One region of the Gorillibacterium terrae genome, then DNA from elsewhere that is predicted to be linked to it. Evidence: riboswitches for the same ligand, from Rfam matches in the RefSeq annotation. Region 1 holds a riboswitch; each other region holds the start of a gene.

Region 1 (4,107 bases):
CCGTGGAGTCCATTCGGGTGCGCGAGCTGAAGCCGGATTCTTCCGCCGGTTCCTTCGAGAGCGCCGTTCTGATCCGCAAGCTGGGCGGCCCCTGGCTCTCCGTTCCCGTGCGCATCCACTTCCGTGACGGCACGAGCCGCGACCTGGTCTGGAATGCCGAGGCCAGTGAGACGGAATACAAGCTGACGGCCGCTTCCCCCGTCGACTGGGTGCTGATCGATCCCGACCGCACGCTCGCTTTGGAGTCGCGGGTGATCAACAACTACCTGAAGGCGGAAGTCAACGCCAAACAGGGGCTCCGGTTCACCGTGAGCCTGCAAACATTAATCGAGGCCCTGATATCCGGGGTCGCCTGGTGAGGTGAGAGCCATGTTCCGACTGCTGAAAAAAGCCTGGTCCGACGCCTGGAGCCAGCCGTTTCTCCTGGTGGCGCTGTTTCTCTACCGGTTCGCCTGGGCGTTCGCCCTCTTCCGCATCGTCAAAAGCCACGTCCTTCCGGTGCTCGCCCGCTATCCCGATGCGGGCGGTCCCGCCGGTCAGTCGCAGCTCTTTGTCCTGGAAGCGCAGTTCCGCCTCGGCAAAACCGACCTGGCCGAAGATTACCTCTACGGCCTGCTGCTCCTTCTCGCCATCCGCATGCTGCTTACGCCGCTGCTCAACGCCGGCGTCTTCTACTCGCTGGTCCACACCCGGCTCAACACCGGCTACCGCTTTTTTAAAGGCATCAAGTCCATGGGGCCGGCCTTCTTCCTCTACTATGTTGCCCAGATGGCGCTCACCCTGGTTCCCCTCATCTGGCTGCTGCCGAAGGTCCACACGCTCGGCGAGCTGAACGCCGTTCTCTCCGATCCCAAAGCCTATCTGCTCTATGCGCTGGCTTACGCCGCCTACGGATATGCCGTTCATCTCCTGTTCCTGCATTTGCAGTTTGGCAAAACCGAAAACCGGCCGTTGCCCGAAACGCTCCTGCGCGCTTTCGCCTCGCTGCTTCCGGCGGCGGGTGCGGCGCTGGTGCTGCTGCTGCTCTCCGGACTGCTGTCCGCGGGCGTGCTGACGGTTACGCTCTGGGATGCCGGACTGTGGACCTTCCTTCTCTATCAGGCCTTTTCCTTCGTCCGCACCTTCCTGTCGCTCTGGGGACTCACCGCCCAGCACGGCGTGTTCCTCGGGCGTGCGGAGAGGGGCTGAGGCCCCTGAAAGCCAAGCTCTGTAAAATAAAAGCGAGACGCCGGAATCCCTTGCGGCGCCTCGCTTTTTTTGCGGGTTATCCCGAATTTTTACCCGTTGGGCAAAACCATGAAACATTTTTTTCGAAAAATAATAATATAGTTGGGAGGAAACAGGCGATTTAAGGCGAATAGATTTTTCTATTGATTTAATCCGGAGCGTCTGGCTGGGTTAAATCGGGAATAAGCCGAATTTCCGTCAAGGAAAACGGGGGAACCGTCTTGGGTGAATTGATCTTGCTTCAGAAGGATCATAGGGAACCTTCAACCGAACCCTTAGCTAACCTCGTAGGCATTGGAAGGGGAAGTTGTCTTGAAGAAGGCTGTTTTGGCATTGCTCGGTTTCGTGTTGTCGCTTGGTCTCTTGTCCGGAAACGCTTTCGCCGATGATTCCGCAAGCAAGCTGGAAGCAAAGGTCAACAAGCTGATCGGGATTGACTACGATTACGGCGGGACCACCACCAAAGGGTTCGATTGTTCCGGTTTCACGCAGTATGTCTTCAAAGCCTTCGATATCTCTCTGGACCGCAGCTCCAGGGACCAGGCGGGGCAAGGCAAAGCCGTGGACAAGGACGACCTGCGCGCCGGCGACCTGGTGTTCTTCAACACCTCCGGAAACGGAATCTCCCATGTCGGCATTTACCTCGGAGACGGAGTATTCGTTCATGCGTCCACCAACAACGGTGTGATCAAGAACAAGCTGAACGAATCGTACTATGCCAAGAGGTATGTCACCGCGCGTCGGATTCTGACGAATGACCAGTACCAGGACATCGCCAGATAAACGAATTCGAAGGCCGCGCTTCAGAGAGCTCCGGGAAAACGGGATGCCCCCCGTTCTCCCGGAGTTTTTCTCTTTACCCGGCCGCCTGCGGGCAGAGCCCGCCGTCCGGGACGGTCTCCGCCGAAGCGGACTCTCCTCCGGACCCGGCGAACTGCAGTGCATAGAGCCGGGCGTACAGCCCGCCCTGGGCGATCAGGGCCTCGTGCGTCCCGCTTTCGGCGATGCTTCCCCGGTCCAGCACGACGATTCGCGAGGCTCCGCGAACCGTCGACAGCCGGTGCGCGATGACCAGCGTCGAGCGGCCGCGCATGAGCGGCAGGAGCGATTCCTGCACCCACTCCTCGGATTCGTTGTCGAGCGCCGAGGTGGCTTCGTCCAGAATGAGCAGCGGCGCTTGCCGCAGGAAGGCGCGGGCGATAGCGAGCCGCTGCCGCTGGCCGCCGGATAGGTTCGAGCCGCTCTCGCTGAGCGGCGTCTCGTAGCCCTCCGGCAGCCGTTCGATGAACGCATCGGCGCCGGCCAGCCGGGCCGCCTCGCGGATGTCTTCGTCGGAGGCTTGCTCCGAGCCGAAGGCGATGTTGTCCCGCACGCTTCCCGTGAACAGATACGGGGATTGGGGCACATACGTCAGCTTGGAGCGAGCCTCCTCCCGCCGGGTCGCGAGCGGAATGCCCGCGACCTCCACCGTGCCGGCATCCGGTTCGTACAGACCGCAGGCGAGCCGGGCCAGCGTCGTCTTGCCGGAGCCGCTCGGTCCCACGACCGCGACGGTCTCCCCGGCGGCCACCGTGAGGTCGAGGCCCCGGAACAGCGGCTCGCCGTCCGCTCCCGGATGGCAGAGCTGCACCCCGCGGAGCGACAGGGCGGGCGGCGCCTCGTTCGGCTCCGGCTCCGGCCGACCCTCCCGCCCGAAGCCGGGGCCTGCCGCCGGGTTCATCCCCGGTTCCATCGGCATCTCCAGCACGCCGAAGACCCGATCAGTGGCCCCGAGCGATTCCTGGACGCTGCCCCAGGTGCGGGACATGTTGACGAAGGGCCACTGCACCCGCCCCATCAGCAGGATGAACGCGAGGAGTCCTCCGGCGGAGGCCTCTCCGCGGATGGCATACCAAGCCATCATGCCGCCGCAGCCGAGCATCACCGAGCCGTTCACCAGGGTGGAGGACTGCCAGAGCAGGCCGTTCATCACGGCGCGCCGCCGCAGCATGACGTTCAGCCGGTTCCGCTCCTGCACGTAGCGGTCGACCAGGGCGTCTTCCATGCCGAACACCCGAACCACCTGCACCCCCTGCAGGATTTCTTGAAGCAATCCCCGAACCTCGGCTTCCTTGCGCAGAATCTCCTGGGCCAGCTTGCGCAGGCGGCCGTCGAAGAATCGGCCGCAGAAGAAGACGAGCGGGCCGGCGAGGAGCGCCACCAGCGCCAGCCAGAAGTTCAGTCGGACGAGATAGACGAACGCCACCAGACACAGCAGCAGGTTGTAGCCCAAATCGAACAGGACGCTGCCGACCAGATTCACGGCGAGTCCGGTGTCCTTGCTGTTGCGGGACACGAGATCGCCGGAGTGCATCCGCTGGATGACTCCGAAGGGAAGCTTCCCGGTTTTGGCATAGAGCTCCCCGGCCAGCGCTCCCGTCATTCGGGTCGCCGCCAGGTTGCGGGCGTAATACTGAGCCATGAAGCCGGCGGTAAGCACCAGGCTGCCGATTCCGCAATACAGCGTCAACTGCCGCAGCGCAGCCATATTGGAGCCGTTGATCGTATCGATGAACCGCTCCTGAATAACGGCTACTCCCACGTCGAAGACCAGATTGCCCGTTAGCAACACAAGCGCAATGCCCAGCAGCAGCTTGCTGCCGCCGGCGTACCGGAGCAGCCGGCGGGCCGCCGCCAGCACCCCTCCCGCCGGCGATCCTGCCCGGCGCTCCTTCCCTGCGGCTGTCGCATCGGACAACCCCGCCGGTTCCGTTACCGCTTCTGCCGTCATTTCCCTACCGCCTCCGTTTCCCTGGCCCCCGAAGCCACGTCATTCCTCAATCCCCGCTCATAGAGCGCCCGATAACGGCCGTTCAAGGCGATCAGCTCCTCGTGGGTTCC
Region 2 (4,107 bases), on a different contig from region 1:
GCGTTAGATAAATATGCCAATCTGCATCGACTAGGACCAGCTCCGCTCCGGAAAACTGCGGAAGGAGCCGGAGCCCGGCCTCCATCCCGGCTACGAACACAAGCGTGGACAACGCGTCCGCGGTTATGGCGCGGTCGGCGACGGTGGTGACGCTGATCAGTCCCGCTTCGGCCGGATAACCGGTTGTCGGATTCAGGAGGTGATGCCGCCGCTTGCCGCCGCGATCGATAAAAAACCGCTGATAATCCCCGGAGGTGACCACGGCTTTGTCCGTAACCGATACCGCTCCAAGCAGTCGGTTATCCTGCCGGGGATGCCGGATACCCACGCGCCACGGGGAACCGTCCGGCTTCGTTCCGAGAGCGGCCACGTTTCCGCCGAGATTGGTGAAAGCCGATGAGATTTCGAATTCCCGAAACACCGCCAAGAATCGGTCACTGGCGAATCCTTTGCCGATGCCACCCAAATCCACGGACTGTCCGGCTCGTTTCAACCCGGCGGTCTGTTCGGAAGGATCGAGCAGCAAGTCGGCCCATTTTATGAGAGGAAGCACTCGCTTGATTCTTGCCGCATCGGGAGCTTCGGTCGAATGCTTGTAATCCCACAGATCGACTAACGGACCGATGGTGACATCGAATAATCCTTGGCTATCGTTCGCGTATTGCACCGCCCGGGACAGCACCTCAAAGGTCTCAGGTCCGACTTTCTCAAGCCTCAGGCCTGCGGAGTCGTTAATCCTGCTGACCTCGCTCCCCGGCACGAAACGGCTCAACCGATTTTCCAGCCGCACGGACTCCGCCATGACAGCTTTGAGCGCTTCCTTTGCATTCTTGCCGTAGACCTTGTGTTCCATCACCGTTCCCATTCCATAATCCGTGGTTTGAGCCTCGTCTTGAGCCAACATCAATCCTCCCTTAACTCGACATGGCCGAAGCGTATGAAGAAGTTCCTCTTATCACTAAAATGCGAATGAATACGAAATTATTCATTCATTTTCGGCCAAGCCTTTCATCACAAACTCGGTCAAGTAATCCAGCAGCTGCGGAAAATGCTGTACGCCGACTTCCTCCTTATGCGTATCGACCGTAATGATCGCCGTGAAGAGTGCCATGATCAGCTCCACGTTCAGATCGTGGCGTATCTTTCCCTCCTCCTGCCAACGGCGGAACAAGTCCGCGAAGCTGCCGTAGAGAAAGTCCACTTCTCCAACTCCATTGTCTTCCCGGTATTGGCGTTCCAGCTTGGCAAAGACATCCTTGTTGTACCATTGCTTCAGGATCGGGTTGGCGATCATGCCTTCCAGGTTCCGGGAAAGCAAGGTCTTGACCAAGGGCAGAGGCTCGTCGTTAAAATCCAGATCGTCCATTAACCGATGCTTGAGCTTGACGTTTTCTTCGAGAAAAATCTCCAGAAACAGCTTTTCCTTGGAGGGAAAGTAATTGTAAAAGGTTCCGACCGCCACCCCCGCCTTCCGGGTGATGTCGGAGATATTGGTCTCCTTGAAGCCCCGGGTGCTGAACAGATCCTTCCCGCTATCGTAAATTTGCTGCTTCTTGGCTTCCATTGCGGCCTCCTTCCTCCAGACGAAACCGGGACGGCTTGCCGGAGTGATGCATAATTGGGCATAATGTGAATGAACTAATTTTTATTCATTCAGATCATAGCATGAATTCCAGGATATGTCATGCCCGTTTTCTGTAGAAGCCAACAAAAAACAACCCTTCCGCCGGAAAGGTTGTTTCGGATATTCATGAAGTTAAGGTTGTCTTGTCCTGAGCCTCAATCAATCGGTGAACTCTTGAACCCATGCGCCGTTGTAATAGCCGACGCCGATTTTCTTGTAGTTGGTCTTCAGGATATTGGCTTTGTGGCCGGCGCTGTTCATCCAGGCGGTCATGACCTCCTGGGGAGTGCGCTGCCCCTTGGCGATGTTCTCTCCGGCGTAGGAATGCGGGATGCCGTAAGCGGTCATCATATCAAAAGGCGATCCGTACGTAGGAGACGTATGATCGAAATAATTGTTGACGATCATGTCCTTAGCCTTGTCGACGGCCATCTTGGACAAGGCCGAATCGAAGGTGAGCGGGCTGAGTCCGGCCGCCGCACGTTCCTGATTGACGATCGTGGCCACCTGCTGAGCATACTGCGTCGCCGTATCCGTGGCGGGAGTGCTCGTGGTCGGCGTGGATGGCTTGGTCGTCGTCGGAGTCGAGGGCTTCGTTGCCGGAGCCGAAGGCGTCGTCGCCTTGGACGGGATGGTGATGGTCATGCCGCCCCAAATGATGTTCGGGTTCTTGATCTGCGGGTTGGCGTTAATCAGCGAAGTCAGGGTAACGCCCTGGTTCACGGAAATCTTCCACAAGGTATCGCTATCTTTTACGGTATAAGCGGACGCGGCATGCGCGGAACCGGCCGAGAGAAAAGGCGCGGCGATCAAGCTGCCGGCGAGGGCGACGGTTAACAGGCGGCGAGGCGTTGCGGTTCGGGTTGCGTTCAAATCTGGCACTCTCCTTTGGCGGCCTGCGAGGTTAGCTGACGGATTCGGGAAAAAGTAGAGTAGATTCCCGGCCGCTCAAGTGAGCGGCTTCACCCCAAAACTGGGTTCCCCCGTGCTCCGGTCGGGAGCTTCGGCCTGAATGGGTATTGCGACCGCATTCATTCTATCACAAGGAGAGTGCTAGAGGGCGTGGTAATTACTGGTATATTCTGAGAATCGCCCAATGTACAAGAAAAAAACCGGTTTTCTCGCTTAGAGAGAAAACCAGTTTTGCGGCCCCATTCGGCGGGGAAACCGGATGTGCCGATAATCGTTGACGGCGGGATCGTAGCGGTAGTCCTCCTTCCAAAGCGGCGCGAAGCGTACGCTACGGCGGACCGCCTCGATGAGGAACGCCACTTCCCGGTCGGTCATGACCGGATGCAGCGACAGGCGGACCCAGCCCGGCTTCTCCCGCTGGTTCCCCTGCTCGACCTCCCGCCGGATGCGCCCGGATTCTTCCCGGTCCAGTTGAAACAGGAAGTGCCCGTAGGTTCCGGCGCAGGAGCAGCCGCCGCGCGACTGAATGCCGAACCGGTCGTTGAGCAGGCGGACCATGAGCGGATAATGCACCGTCTCAACGGTGAAGGAAACGATCGGCAGCCGCTCTCTCAGTCCGGCGTCCAGAATCGCCACGCCGGGTATCGCCTCCAGACCGGTCAGCAGGTGCTCCGCAAGCTGATGCTCGCGCTCGCAGATTTCGGCCGCGCCCATCTGCTCCTTGAGCACGAAGGCCAGCGCCGCCTTCGCCGCCTGCAGGTATCCGGGCGTGCCGCCGTCTTCCCGCTCCTCCTGGTCCTCCACGTAGACCGTGCCACCCCACCGGTCCGTCCAGCTTACCGTGCCGCCGCCCGGAAGGTCCGGCACCGGATTCGGGACGAGCCGTGCATCCAGCAGCAGCATGCCGCTTGAGCCCGGCCCGCCGAGAAATTTGTGCGGGGACAAATAGACGGCGTCCAGCCCTTCTTCCGCGTTCGGCGGATGCATATCGAGCCGGGCGTAAGGAGCGGACGCCGTCCAGTCGGCAAAGGCCAGCCCGCCGTGCCGGTGCATCGCCGCCGCCAGCTCGGTCAGCTCCGGCATCACGCCGGTGACATTGGAGCACGCCGTGAAGGCCCCGATCTTGCGCTTGCGGCGGGAATAGCGCCGGAGCTCTTCCTCCAGCCGCGCCGCGCTGACGCGGCCGCCGCTGTCCGGTTCCAGCACCACCACATCGGCGATGGTCTCCTGCCAGGAAATTTGATTGGAGTGGTGCTCCATGTGCGTGACGAAGACGACCGGCTTCTCTTCCTCGGGAAAAGAATCCGGCAAGGCCCATCCCGGCGGCAACCGGAGTCCGAGCATCCGCTGCAGCTTGTTGACCGCCGCCGTCATGCCGTTGCCGCAGAACAACAACAGATCGTCCGGCCCGGCGTGCACGCAGCGCTTGATGACCTGCTTCGCTTCCCGGTAAGCCTCGGTCATGGCCGCTCCCGTGAAGGTGGCTTCGCTGTGGGTATTGGCCGCGTAGGGGCCGAATTCCCGCAGGAGCTTCTCCTCGATCGGACCGTAAAGCCGGCCGCTCGCCGCCC
Region 3 (4,107 bases), on a different contig from region 1:
GCTGGATAGACTCGTTCGATATTGCCGGGAGGAACAGGATTTTCGCGGGCATACCGGGGAGAAAGGATGGGCCCATGCCGCCGCCCATGCGGCCGATGCCTTGGACGAATGTGCTGCAAGCCGACATGCGGATCCGGCCGCGTGCCGAATGATCTGGAACGGATTGAGCGCCTTGATGGATGGCGCGAGGTTCGTCTATCAGGAAGAGGAAGACGAGCGAATCGCTACTGCGTTGTGGTCCATGCCGAACTTAGAGAAGGTGAGTGTTCACGACCTGATGGAATGGGACCGGGAGCGGACCTCGCCGGTACGCGACAAGCAATTGGAACGGTATCGGGCGATCAACCGAAAGCAGGTCATCCGCAGCTTGTTCATGCGGCTTCAGGACGGCGAACCGTTTGGGGATGAGAAGAACTTGCTGGAATGGGAGGGGACATACAACCGATTTCGACGGCGCTGACCTTTGGAGTGTTAGGAAGAATTTCTGCATCCTATAGAACTTCCCTCGACAATTTGCAAAACGACCCGATTCGAGGCTATTCCATGAAAGAGCTTCAGAATCGCTTGCATAACGGAGCGGAAGTCTGGCATCTGAAGCTGGAGGGAGGACAAGAGATGGCTGCCGCCGCAGACAGCAGCGGCGTTCAGATGGAGTTGGTAAAGTTACGCCGAGGGAGGAATTTCCTTCGCTCATGTAGAATATCCTCCTGCTAGATCACTCTACATAGAAGAAGAGAGGGTATTTATGTTCAAACCAGCAAGAACCATCCTGGCGGCTTCATTGGCCGCAACCTTGGCGCTCGGCGGCGCTCCGGCGGCGTTCGCTGCCGCCAAGGCGGCGGTACCGGCCAGCCCGACCGTCTATATCGACGGGGTCAAGCTGAGCTTCGCCAGCCAGCAGCCGGTCGTCCAGAAGGGACGGACGCTCGTGCCGATGCGGGCGATCTTCGAAGCGCTTGGGGCCAAGATTCAGTACGACGGGAAGACCGGGAAGGTGACTGCGACCAAAAAAGACACCTCGTACGCCACCTTTATCGGCGACAAGACCGTCACCTTGACGCTCGGGTCGACGAAGGCGCACGTCAAGGCTGTCCCCTCCGAGGATTGGGAGGAGAACGCCGTGGACAAGGACGTCATCCTGGACGTTCCCGCGCAGACCGTCAACGGCAGCACGATGGTTCCGCTCGCCTTCATCGGTCAAGCGCTCGACTGTCATGTGAAGTGGGACGGAGCGAAGAATCGCGTCAACATCTACAAGCCGCAGGTGAAGGAGTACTGGTACCAGCAGGATTCGATCACCGGCGAACTGATGGTCCGCTATGATCTGGACACGTATCGTCATCCGGACCCGATTCCGTTGAATAAGGACCAAGTTTACCTGCGGACCATCGGCTACGGGGACCAGAAGGCGGTTGCGTTCTATTCCTACCTGCTAACCCGGATTCCGTCCGACGACGAACAGGGCGAACCGATCACGGCCGATGTGATGGTGGACGGCAAGATCGAGGACGGCCAGTGGACGGGCGATTATGTGCTCAGCCTGGACGACCCGGCGACGGAGGAATGGGATTATTCAGTGGACGATCATATCGTTCTTCCTGCCTATGTCACAAGCGACGGAAAATCGGACCTGAGTACGATTCCGTTCTCAGTGTACGCCGCGATTTACGATGCGGATCAGAAGGGGCTGCTCGACGAGGAAAGCTGAACGGGGCAAAGGCAAACAAAAAATCTCCTGCCGGAGTATGGCGGGAGATTTTTTCGTCGAGCGGCGATCAGCCGGTGAAGCGCAGCGAGAACCCGGTCAGTTGATGCGCCGCCGTATAGAGAATGTACAGCAGCATGAGATACGCAAGGATTGTCAGGAAGATGAATTTCCGTTTCTTGCGCTGTTTCTTTTTCTTTTCCTTGTCGTCCCATTCGTCCTGCTCGTCCAAACGGGCCAACTGCCGGAGCCGTTCTTCCCTGTAGATGGGATCGTTCTTATCCATGCCCGTCCGCCTCCCCCTATCAAGGTATGAAGCGCTTGGGCTGGATATGCCGGGGGGACGGGGAAGGCCTGGTCGGATTTACCACCCGTCAACCTGTGTCAGACGTATATATTTGGTGATATACTATTAATGCAAGCTTCGGCTTGCTTCATAACCTTTTTTTCTCCGATTTTGCCGCCGGTAGTTGGAACCGGCGGATTTTTTTTGTGCCGAGAATGTGACAAAAAATCAAAAAATCCCGGTAGGAGGTTCTTCCTATTATGCCGGGACATCCACCATTTGGCTATTGTCTATGCGTAACTCGCATGATACCCTAGACAATGTGCTGTTATTACTACAATTTGCCGAATCCGGTTCTCGCAGGACCGGTACGGGGGATTTCTTTGTCGGGCTGGCCGGAATGGAGAGCGCACTGCGCTAATTTCGGCGAGCCATTCGACGTAACCAAGCGAAAGGGCGCCGAAGCGCGCCGCCGACGGTAAGATTCGGCAGCTTGGTTAGCGGGGTGAATGCTTGCGGGGTAACCCGTCGAGCTAGGGAGAGCACCTCTTCCCGAATCCGTCAACTAACCTCGGAGGCACTAGGAGGAACTTAAACTGAATAAAGTCACCAAGACCGTCCTGTTGTCGTCTGCCGTCTTTGCGTCCGGACTTCTGTATGCTCAGCAGAGCGAAGCCGCCCAGAGCCCCGTCAAGGTGCAAATCAACGACTCGCTGGTTTCGTTTCCCGACGCGCAGCCCTTTGTCGACGGCAACAGCCGCACCCAGATTCCCGTCCGCATCGTTTCCGAGAAGATGGGATACTCGGTTACCTCTACAGACGTAGGAAACCAAGTAAAGGTTACAATCACCGGCAAAAATCGCACGATCACGCTGACCACGGGCCAAGCCAAAGCCACCGTCAATGGCCGGACCCTTGCCCTCGATACCAAAGCCGTCGTTTCGCAAAATCGTACTTATGTCCCGCTCCGGTTTGTGTCCGAATCGTTTGATACGGAAGTGAAGTGGAATGCCGCCGTTCAGCTTGCCATCGTCGAGGCCGACGGCAAAGAACATGCTCCGGTCATTCAGGCCAAAACCGAAAGCAAGGCCGCTAAGCTTGTCGCAAATTCCAAGCAATACTTAGGCGTTCCCTACATGTGGGGAGGTTCGACCCCGTCCGGTTTCGATTGCTCGGGCTTCGTCCAATACCTGCTGAAGAAGCAGCAGGTTTCGGTTCCCCGGACCGCCGACGGCATGCGTTCCAGTACCGGAACGAGCGTATTCTCGCCCAAGCCGGGCGATCTCGTATTCTTCTCTTCCACGCAAAAGGCGCCGGCCAACCACGTCGGCATCTATATCGGCAACGGTAAATTTATCTCGGCGACCAACTCCAACGGGATTCACATCGATCCCTTGAATACCGGTTATTGGGGCAACCGTTATTTTACCGCCAAACGCGTCTTCTCGTCCTAATACCCCTCCTTACCCCACAGAATCGCACACGAATCGGCCTGAACGGCGTTCCTTCCGGAGCGCCGTTTTTTTCATTCATGGAAGCCCAGGGAGCAGGCAGAAAACGAAGGGATGGCAAAGCCGGGGACAAACGGGTACAATGGGGAACGATGAGATTGCTGCAGGTGGAGGGGAACAGGATGTCCAAATCCTATGAGGTTGTCGTATTGGGCGGCGGAGTGGGCGGTTACACGGCCGCAATCCGGGCGGCTCAGCTCGGCAAGCGGGTCGCCCTGGTGGAGAAGGAAAAGCTGGGAGGCACCTGTCTGCATCGGGGCTGCATTCCGACCAAGGCCCTGCTCCGCAGCGCCGAGGTCTATGCCGAGTTTCGGGAAGCCGGCGAGTACGGCATCGAAACGGACGGCTTCCGGGTCAACATGGGCAAGGTCCAGGAACGCAAGAACCGCATCGTGGAGCAGTTGCACAAAGGCGTTCAATTCCTGATGAAGAAAAATAAAATCGACGTCTATTCCGGGACAGGCCGGCTGATCGGGCCCTCGATCTTCTCGCCGCGGGCGGGAAGCGTGGCCGTGGAGTCGGCGGACGGCGAAACCGAGACGCTGGTGCCCGAGCATCTGATCCTGGCGACGGGTTCGCGTCCGCGCTCGCTGCCTGGTCTCGTT

The links. Region 1 has a riboswitch for cyclic di-AMP ahead of ACSEXS_RS14845 (C40 family peptidase). Riboswitches for the same ligand answer to the same signal wherever they lie in the genome.
Region 2: linked by a shared signal. The riboswitch ahead of ACSEXS_RS09050 (CAP domain-containing protein) and the one ahead of ACSEXS_RS14845 (C40 family peptidase) in region 1 are both predicted to bind cyclic di-AMP.
Region 3: linked by a shared signal. The riboswitch ahead of ACSEXS_RS05975 (C40 family peptidase) and the one ahead of ACSEXS_RS14845 (C40 family peptidase) in region 1 are both predicted to bind cyclic di-AMP.

What each region holds. Positions count from the first base shown of each region.
Region 1 is NZ_JBPPGI010000003.1:505,766-509,872, reverse strand. It holds gene ACSEXS_RS14855 (M1 family metallopeptidase) at 1-359, shown strand, start outside; gene ACSEXS_RS14850 (hypothetical protein) at 370-1,188, shown strand; cyclic di-AMP (ydaO/yuaA leader) riboswitch at 1,403-1,536, shown strand; gene ACSEXS_RS14845 (C40 family peptidase) at 1,540-2,010, shown strand; gene ACSEXS_RS14840 (ABC transporter ATP-binding protein) at 2,084-3,997, opposite strand; gene ACSEXS_RS14835 (ABC transporter ATP-binding protein) at 3,994-4,107, opposite strand, start outside.
Region 2 is NZ_JBPPGI010000001.1:2,033,507-2,037,613, forward strand. It holds gene ACSEXS_RS09040 (FAD:protein FMN transferase) at 1-904, opposite strand, end outside; gene ACSEXS_RS09045 (TetR/AcrR family transcriptional regulator) at 986-1,564, opposite strand; gene ACSEXS_RS09050 (CAP domain-containing protein) at 1,784-2,497, opposite strand; cyclic di-AMP (ydaO/yuaA leader) riboswitch at 2,503-2,643, opposite strand; gene ACSEXS_RS09055 (aminotransferase class V-fold PLP-dependent enzyme) at 2,750-4,107, opposite strand, start outside.
Region 3 is NZ_JBPPGI010000001.1:1,410,635-1,414,741, forward strand. It holds gene ACSEXS_RS05960 (DUF2785 domain-containing protein) at 1-460, shown strand, start outside; gene ACSEXS_RS05965 (copper amine oxidase N-terminal domain-containing protein) at 746-1,708, shown strand; gene ACSEXS_RS05970 (hypothetical protein) at 1,776-1,991, opposite strand; cyclic di-AMP (ydaO/yuaA leader) riboswitch at 2,324-2,586, shown strand; gene ACSEXS_RS05975 (C40 family peptidase) at 2,615-3,445, shown strand; gene lpdA (dihydrolipoyl dehydrogenase) at 3,625-4,107, shown strand, end outside.